2 regions of the Mesorhizobium sp. M0659 genome follow, and region 1 is predicted to be linked to the other one. Evidence: predicted binding sites of a transcription regulator. Region 1 holds the regulator's gene; the other holds the start of a gene.
The links. Region 1 encodes LexA, which represses DNA repair genes until DNA is damaged. Its sites were predicted from a motif close to TGTTCNNNNTGTGTTCNG; they were not measured.
Positions count from the first base shown of each region.

Region 2: a site for LexA is predicted at 1,851-1,868, ahead of recA (recombinase RecA). Genes of this name have one in related genera too.

Region 1 covers NZ_JAMYPY010000022.1:56,024-60,192, forward strand. The annotation lists gene kynU (kynureninase) at 1-268, opposite strand, end outside; gene NKI31_RS26490 (GntR family transcriptional regulator) at 434-1,198, shown strand; gene lexA (transcriptional repressor LexA) at 1,403-2,185, shown strand; gene NKI31_RS26500 (ComEC/Rec2 family competence protein) at 2,179-4,169, opposite strand, start outside.
Region 2 covers NZ_JAMYPY010000001.1:161,505-165,673, forward strand. The annotation lists gene alaS (alanine--tRNA ligase) at 1-417, opposite strand, end outside; gene recA (recombinase RecA) at 689-1,792, opposite strand; gene NKI31_RS00855 (carbohydrate kinase family protein) at 2,075-3,019, shown strand; gene NKI31_RS00860 (pseudouridine-5'-phosphate glycosidase) at 3,090-4,007, shown strand.

The DNA of each region.
Region 1 (4,169 bases):
CCGCGCCGATCAGTCGTCCGAGCTGATCTCCCAGTTCCACCGGCATGTTGAACCAGCCAGCCGTGTTCCAGGCGCGAATGAGGTCCTGCGCCCATTCCTGCGTGGCGGCCTGTTGCAATTCGCTGAAGACGGCTGGTGACGCGGCACCCAGCGAATTGCCGTCGAGATAAATCACGCCTTGCGGCAAGACAAAGCGTTCACGCATGGAGCGCAGCGGATCGGCGGCATCCATTGCTTCGATTGTAGCGAGATCGGGTGTCGTGCTCATGATCCGGCGCCCTTCCATGGACAAACGCGCGCGGCGGAGCCTGCCGCCCAAACATGCCGGCGATCTTGAGTGGTCGCCCTTGAGCTGTCAAACATTATATAATTCACCCATTGAAAGACTTTGATATATAATGATCCGCCGAGCGTTTATGTCTGATGGATCACGATGCTGGATGACGAGCAGACCTCGAAGACGGAAGTGGCCTATCGCCTGCTCAGGCGCGATATTCTTGCGACCCGGCTGGCGCCTGCCGCGCCGTTGAAGCTGAGCACGCTGCGCAACACCTACGGCATCGGCTGGACGCCGTTGCGCGAGGCGCTGTCGCGGCTGGATGCGGAACGGCTTGTGACCGCCATCAGCAACCGTGGGTTTGCGGTCGCTCCCGTCTCTCGGGCGGAGCTCGAGGATCTGGCGCGTGCGCGGCTGGTGGTCGAACTGCCCCTGCTGGTGGAATCGGTCGAGAAGGGCGACCGCGAGTGGGAAGACGCGGTCGTTGCAGCCCACTATCGTCTCTCACGGTGCGGGTCTGTTCTCGACGATCCATCGGATGATGCGGTCGACGCGTGGTACGAAAAACACGATGCCTTCCATGCGGCGCTGCTCAGTGCCGCGACATCCAGTTGGCTGCTGCGCTTCAATGCGACGATTTCCGACCAATTGCATCGCCATCACCGCTTTCTGGGTCTGGCCCCGACGCTGCGCGCCGCCGCCGGCCGCACGGATGGACACCGGAAGGCCGTGGCGGCCCTGCGCGACGCCGTCGCGATCGAACACCATACCGCCCTGATGGAAGCGGCCCTCGATCGCGACGTCGAACGTGCGAAAACTCTGATGACCGCTCACATCGGCTACACGATGCAGGTCTATGCCCAGAGTGAACCCGGCGCGGATGCTGCGCAGCCCCGTCCGAAAAGGAAGCGGCGATCGTAGCCGACGACGCAGGGCACTTTGTCTTCGTTTCACCCCGTTGCCGGCCAACGACTACGAGCGCCGCTCGCGGTGCCGAACGTTACGCTGAACAAAACGTCAACACATTCATTAAACTTTAAAAGGTTGCGGAACACAACTGGAACAGATAGTGTTTGTTCTGGGTTTGTTTTTTTGATTCTGGTTTCAGAACCCCTGGGGGCCGCGATGCTGACGCGCAAACAACATGAGCTTCTGATGTTCATCCATGAACGCCTGAAGGAGAGCGGAATCCCGCCGTCCTTCGACGAGATGAAGGAAGCGCTTGACCTCGCCTCCAAGTCCGGCATCCACCGCCTGATCACGGCGCTTGAGGAGCGCGGTTTCATTCGCCGGCTGCCGAACCGGGCGCGCGCGCTGGAAGTGCTGCGGCTGCCCGACTCGATCGCACCAGGCCTCAATGCGGCGAGGAAGTTTTCGCCGAGCGTCATTCAGGGCAGTCTTGGTCAAACCGGCCAAGGGCAAGGCGGCCAAGGACAAGGCGCGATGGGCCAAGGCGGTCTCGGCCGCCAGATCAAGCCGGGCTCGCCGTCGCGTTCGATGTCGGCCGGCAATGACGATGCCGTTTCCGCGATTTCAATCCCGGTTATGGGACGCATCGCCGCCGGCGTGCCGATCGACGCCATCCAGCATCAGACCCATTCGATCTCGGTGCCGCCCGATATGATCATGGGCGGCGAACACTACGCGCTCGAGGTCAAGGGCGATTCGATGATCGAGGCCGGCATTTTCGATGGCGACACGGTCATCATCCGCAATGCCGACACAGCCAGCCCCGGCGAGATCGTGGTGGCGTTGGTCGACGATGAGGAAGCGACCCTGAAACGCTTCCGCCGCAAGGGCGCCTCGATCGCCCTGGAAGCCGCCAACCCGGCCTACGAGACCCGCATTTTTGGACCGGACAGGGTGAAGGTGCAGGGCAAGCTTGTCGGATTGATCCGGCGCTACTGAGCCGGCTTGGGTTTGTACTTTTCACGCTGGTTGTAGGGCGGCAGGCCGCGCGCTTCGCGGGAGAAGCGGCGTTGCTCGTGCCAGGGGCGATACGGCTTGTCGACGGCGAAGCGGATGGTTGGCGCTGCAGCTGCCGATTGCGGATCGAAGAAGACGGCGGCGCTGCCGTCGCGGGCCAGCTGTTTCTTCGTCACGACCAGCACCAGCGGGTCGCGGCACGGATTGTAGGCGGTGGCGTCATCGATGACGATCAGGCTCGCGAAGGCACAGGCCGGCCGCGCCGTCTTGCGGTCTTTCGCAAGCGCTACAATGGCTCCGGAAGGGTGCCGGGCGATACAGAGATCGCCGGTGCAATAGAAGGGCGAGCCGGGCGGCAGATCGAGCGGATCGAGATCGAACCGCGTATCTGTTGACTCGAAAATCTCAGGTGGGATAATGGTTTCGGCCCGCAGCGCCCGTTTCCAATTGTCCGTGGTGAATTCGTTGGAGCGTTCGCGGTTGAGGGCGAGTTCGCCGCCACCGGTCGGCATGGCCACCAGATGCGCATCCTCGGATATGAGCACGTCGGGCGTAAGCACCTGCGGCACCGTCAACAGGCCGGCCAGCGCGAAAGGCACGGCCGCCAACCTGAGCCAGGTGGTGGCCATGGTGGCGATGACGAGGGCGACCGCCACCAACAGCACCGAGCGGATGGAGATCAGCCCGACGGCGTCGACCGGCGAGCGCTCGGAAATCCAGGCCGATATAGCGATCATCGCCATCAGACCCTTGCCCATCACATAGAGGAACGGCCCGTCGGCGCCGAACGGCATCGCCAGTGCGCTGAGCACGGCAAAAGGCATGACGATCAACGAAACAATCGGCATCACGGCCAGATTGGCGATCAGGCTGAGCGGCGACACACGCTGAAAATGCCAGATGGCGAACAGCAAGGTTGCACTGCCGGCGATGATCGAGGTCATGGCGAGGCCGCCCATGGCCAGCGCGAATTTTCGCGACAGGAAGCCGACGAAGGAGCGCTTTGCCGGCGGCGTTCTCACCTTGTCGGCGCGGTAATCGGCCCAGCCGGCATAGGCGCCGACAAGGGCGGCGGTGGCAGCAAACGACATCTGGAAGCTGGGACCGACCACCTCGTGCGGCGACACCAGGATGACGGCAATGGCGGAGATCGCCAGATTGCGCATGGTGAGTGCGGCGCGATCAAACAGCACGGCGACAAGCATGACCGCCAGCATGATGAAGCTGCGCTCGGCGGCAACCACGACGCCTGAAATGACGAGATAGGCGGCGATGGAGACGAGTGCTGCCACTGCTGCATATTTCTTGACTGGGCGGCGCGAAGAGAAATCGGGAAACAGCGCAAAGGCGCCACGCAGCAACGCCATGATGGTGCCGGCAACCAGCGCCATGTGCAGGCCGGAGATGGAGATGATGTGGTAGATGCCGGTGCGCCGCATCGCTTCGTTGACCTCGTCCGGGATGCCGGCGCGCACCCCGACAATCAACGCCGCGGCAATCTCGCCTTCGGCGCCGCCGATTTTGCCCCTGATATGGTCGGCAATGTTTTCGCGCGCGTTCTCGATTGCCGAGGAGAGCCGCGCGGTCAGCGGCGGCGGTCCCTGCGTAGCAATGGTTTTCGGATTGCCGAGAAAGAAGCCGCTGCCGCCGATACCGGTGAAATAGCTGTCGAAGGAGAAATCGTAGCTCTCCGGCCGCACCGGACCGGTCGGCGGCAACAGCCTGGCATAGCCGGTGATCAGGGAGCCGGCGGTCATATCGGCGGGAACGGTCCGCGCCGAGAGCCTGACCCGCTCCGGGGCATAGCGCAGCTCGGGGTAAGCGGTCGAAACCACATCGAGCGTCAGCCTGATGCGGCCGCTTTCCATCTGTTCGAGACTGACGACGCGGCCGGTCAGCCGTGTCTGAATCTCGGAGCCGAGCATCTGCGTTCCGGCGCGCCAAGTCTCGACTTTGGCGGCGACGA
Region 2 (4,169 bases), on a different contig from region 1:
GAAGCCGGCCGCCTCGTCATCGGTGTGATAGACGGTGACCAGCAGCTTGTCCTTGTTCAGCCCGAACTCCTTGGTAATCAGGTTCCAGGCCAGTTCGATGGCGCGCTCCTTGAAATAGTCGCCGAAGGAGAAATTGCCGAGCATTTCGAAAAAAGTCAGGTGGCGCGCGGTGTAGCCGACATTGTCGAGGTCGTTGTGCTTGCCGCCGGCGCGCACGCTCTTCTGAGCGGTCGTGGCGCGCGAATAGGACCGCTTCTCCAGGCCGGTGAAGACGTTCTTGAACTGCACCATGCCGGCATTGGTGAACATCAGCGTCGGGTCGTTGCGCGGCACCAGCGGGCTCGAAGCCACGACCTCGTGACCCTCCTTGCGGAAATAGTCGAGGAATGTCGACCGGATCTCGTTCACGCCACTCATGACTGCTGCCTTTTCGCGAAAACCGCCGGCGCGGCCGGCGGACACTGGTCTCTGCTTTTTAGAAGATCGACTTGGCCTTTTAGCGGGCACGCCCCACCCTGTCCAGAAACACGGAATTGGGCCAATCCGGCAACTGCCAAGCCGGCTTCACGCTGCCCAAAAACGAAAACCGCCGGCGCGAAGGCCAGCGGTTTGAAACGCAATACTAAAGAACTCGGTTACTTAAGCATCGGATAATAGACTGGATTTATGGCCGAACTCTGGCCGTGCCCTACATGGCGCCGGATTCTTCCTCGAAGCCGTCGTCGCTTTCGCCGCGCTCGGGGCCGCCATTTTCGAGAAACTTCTCGGCAATCAGCCCGGCATTCTGCCGCAGTGCCAGTTCGATCTCGCGCGCCGTGTCGGGATTGTCGCGCAGGAACAGTTTGGCGTTTTCGCGACCCTGGCCGAGACGCTGCGAATTGTAGGAGAACCAGGCGCCCGACTTCTCGACCACGCCGGCCTTGACGCCGAGATCGACCAGTTCGCCGGTCTTGGAGACGCCCTCGCCATACATGATGTCGAACTCGACCACCTTGAAGGGCGGCGCCAGCTTGTTCTTGACCACCTTGACGCGGGTCTGGTTGCCGACGACCTCGTCGCGGTCCTTGACCGAGCCGATGCGGCGGATGTCGAGGCGCACCGAAGCGTAGAATTTCAGCGCGTTGCCGCCGGTCGTGGTTTCCGGCGAACCGAACATGACGCCGATCTTCATGCGGATCTGGTTGATGAAGATGACCATGGTGTTGGAGCGCGAGATCGAGGCGGTCAGCTTGCGCAGCGCCTGGCTCATCAGACGAGCCTGGAGACCGGGCAGCGAATCGCCCATCTCGCCCTCGATTTCGGCGCGCGGCGTCAGGGCGGCCACCGAATCGACGACCAGCACGTCGATGGCGCCTGAACGCACCAGCGTGTCGCAGATTTCCAGCGCCTGCTCGCCGGTGTCCGGCTGCGAGATCAAGAGGTTTTCCAGATCGACGCCGAGCTTGCGGGCATAGACCGGATCGAGTGCGTGCTCGGCATCGACAAAGGCGCAGATACCGCCTTTCTTCTGGGCTTCCGCCACCGTGTGCAGCGCCAGTGTCGTCTTGCCCGAGCTTTCCGGCCCGTAGATCTCGACGATGCGGCCGCGCGGCAGGCCGCCGACGCCAAGCGCGATATCGAGGCCCAGCGATCCGGTCGGCACGGTTTCGATCTCGACGACCTGCTCGTTGGCGCCAAGCCGCATGATCGAGCCCTTGCCGAAGGCGCGCTCGATTTGCGACAGCGCCGCGTCCAGAGCCTTTGATTTGTCCACCGCTTTGTCCTCTACAAGCCGCAAAGAATTCTGAGCCATGATACATCACCCCTTGGTCGTCAATGAAGGCCGGACAATCCGTAATCCCTGCCCATTTTGTACTACTTTTGTTCTCGTTTGGCAAGAGGGGTCAAATATCTGAAAAGCAATCTTTATCCGGATTTGTTCTTTTTTTGTCTCATGGTTTCGTTTCCGGATGTATCCACCATTGGGCCTGACGCTCCGGCTGTTTCGATCGGCCGAATCGCCGGCTCGCCTGCGAAGCTCCGTCGCACAGCCTAGCGCTTGTCCGGTTCGAAAAACAAAGGTCATATCGCCGGCATGGTGAAATCAGCAAAGATACTGGCGGTGGGCGGCGCCCATATCGACCGGCGCGGTCAGGTGTCCGGTGCTTACGTGCCGGCGGCGTCCAACCCCGGCACGATGCGCGAGGATGTCGGCGGCGGCGTCTTCAACGCGCTGCGCAGCCTGGTGCGGCGCGGCGTCTCGGCCTCGCTTTTGTCGGTGCGCGGCGGCGATGCCTCGGCCGAGACGGTTGCGCGCGCCATCGCCGAGGCCGGCATTGCCGATCTGTCGGCGGTTTTCCTCGACCGTACGACGCCGAGCTACACCGCGCTGATCGACAGGGATGGCGAGCTGATCACCGGCTTTGCCGACATGGCGCTCTACGATTTGGCGTTCCCCAAGCAGATCCGCCGCTCCAAGGTGCGCGAGGTGGTCGCCGAGGCCGATGCGGTGCTCTGCGACGCCAATCTGCCATCAACGGCGCTGGAGCGGCTGGTGGGGGTCGCCGCCGGCAAGCCGGTGTTCGCCATTGCCATTTCGCCGGCCAAGGTGGTGCGGCTGATACCGGTGCTGAAGGAACTCGCGCAGGTCTTCATGAACCGGCGCGAGGCCATGGTGCTCGCCGGCGTCGATGCCAATGCCACCGAGCGCGAGACCGTCGACGGACTGCGCTGCAGCGGCCTCACCAGTGGCGTGGTGACGGCGGGCGACGGCCCGGTGCTGGGATTCGACGAAGCCGGCGCCTTCTCTATCCTGCCGCCGGCGCCGAGAAAAGTCGCCGACGTCACCGGCGCCGGCGACGCGCTGGCCGGCGCCACCATCGCTGCCCTGCTGCGCGGCCTGGCATTGCGCCAGGCCCTCCGCGAAGGCGTTGCCGCGGCGACGCTCGCCATCGAAAGTTCGGATGCCGTGCCGGCCTTCACCGCCACGACCTTCACCGAGGCACTGGCTCTTGTGCCCGACGCGCAGGAAATGGCATGAGGGCGGCCAATTGCCATTGCCGGAGCGCGGCGTCCAAGCGGACGCGCGGATCTCCGGATCGGAGACCATCATGACACCGCAAAGCGCCCGCCCCTTCATCGACCTCCACGCGCCCGTGGCCGAGGCGCTCGCCGCTGGCCGCCCCGTCGTGGCGCTGGAAAGCACCATCATCACCCATGGCATGCCTTACCCCGACAATGGCGCCATGGCCGCCAATGTCGAAAAGATAATCCTGGACAATGGCGCGGTGCCAGCGACGATCGCCGTGGTCGCCGGCCGCATCAAGATCGGACTGTCCGACGGCGAGCGCGAGTCGCTGGCCATGACCGGCGATGCCATGAAGCTGTCGCGCGCCGACCTCGGCTTTGCGGTCTCGCAAGGCCGCACCGGCGGCACCACGGTCGCCGCCACCATGATCGCCGCTGACATGGTCGGGATAAAGGTGTTCGCCACCGGCGGCATTGGCGGCGTCCACAAGGGCGCGGAAAAGAGCTTCGACATCTCGGCCGATCTCGACGAGTTGGCGCGCACGCCGGTCATCGTCGTCTCGGCCGGCGCCAAGGCGATCCTCGACATCGAAAAGACGCTTGAAGTGCTGGAGACGCGCGGCGTGCCGGTGATTGGCCATGGCTGCGAGACGATGCCGGCCTTCTGGTCGCGGCATTCGCCGTTCCGCGCGCCGCTGACCCTGCACAGACCGGAAGAGATCGCGCATTTCTACAAGACCAGGGCGGCACTTGGCCTGGTCGGCGGCATGCTGATCGCCAACCCGGTGCCGCAGGACGATGAAATTCCGGCCGACGAGATGGCCGGCTATATCGAGGCCGCGCAGAAGGCGGCGGAAGTGCAGAATGTGACCGGAAAGGCGGTGACGCCGTTCCTGTTGGGCAAAATCCTCGAACTGACCGGCGGCCGGAGCTTGAAGACCAACATCGCGCTGGTCGAGAACAATGCGCGTTTGGCGGCGAGGATTGCGACGGCGCTGTAGGATCGCCTACGTCGGCGGGACAGCACCCCCCTCTGGCCTGCCGGCCATCTCCCCCGCAAGGAGGGAGATTAACAGCTTAGCCGCAGGCTCCATTTTCAACGTTGGTGATTGGCGAAGGCCAATGTGACAACTGATCTCCCCCTTGCGGGGGAGATGTCCGGC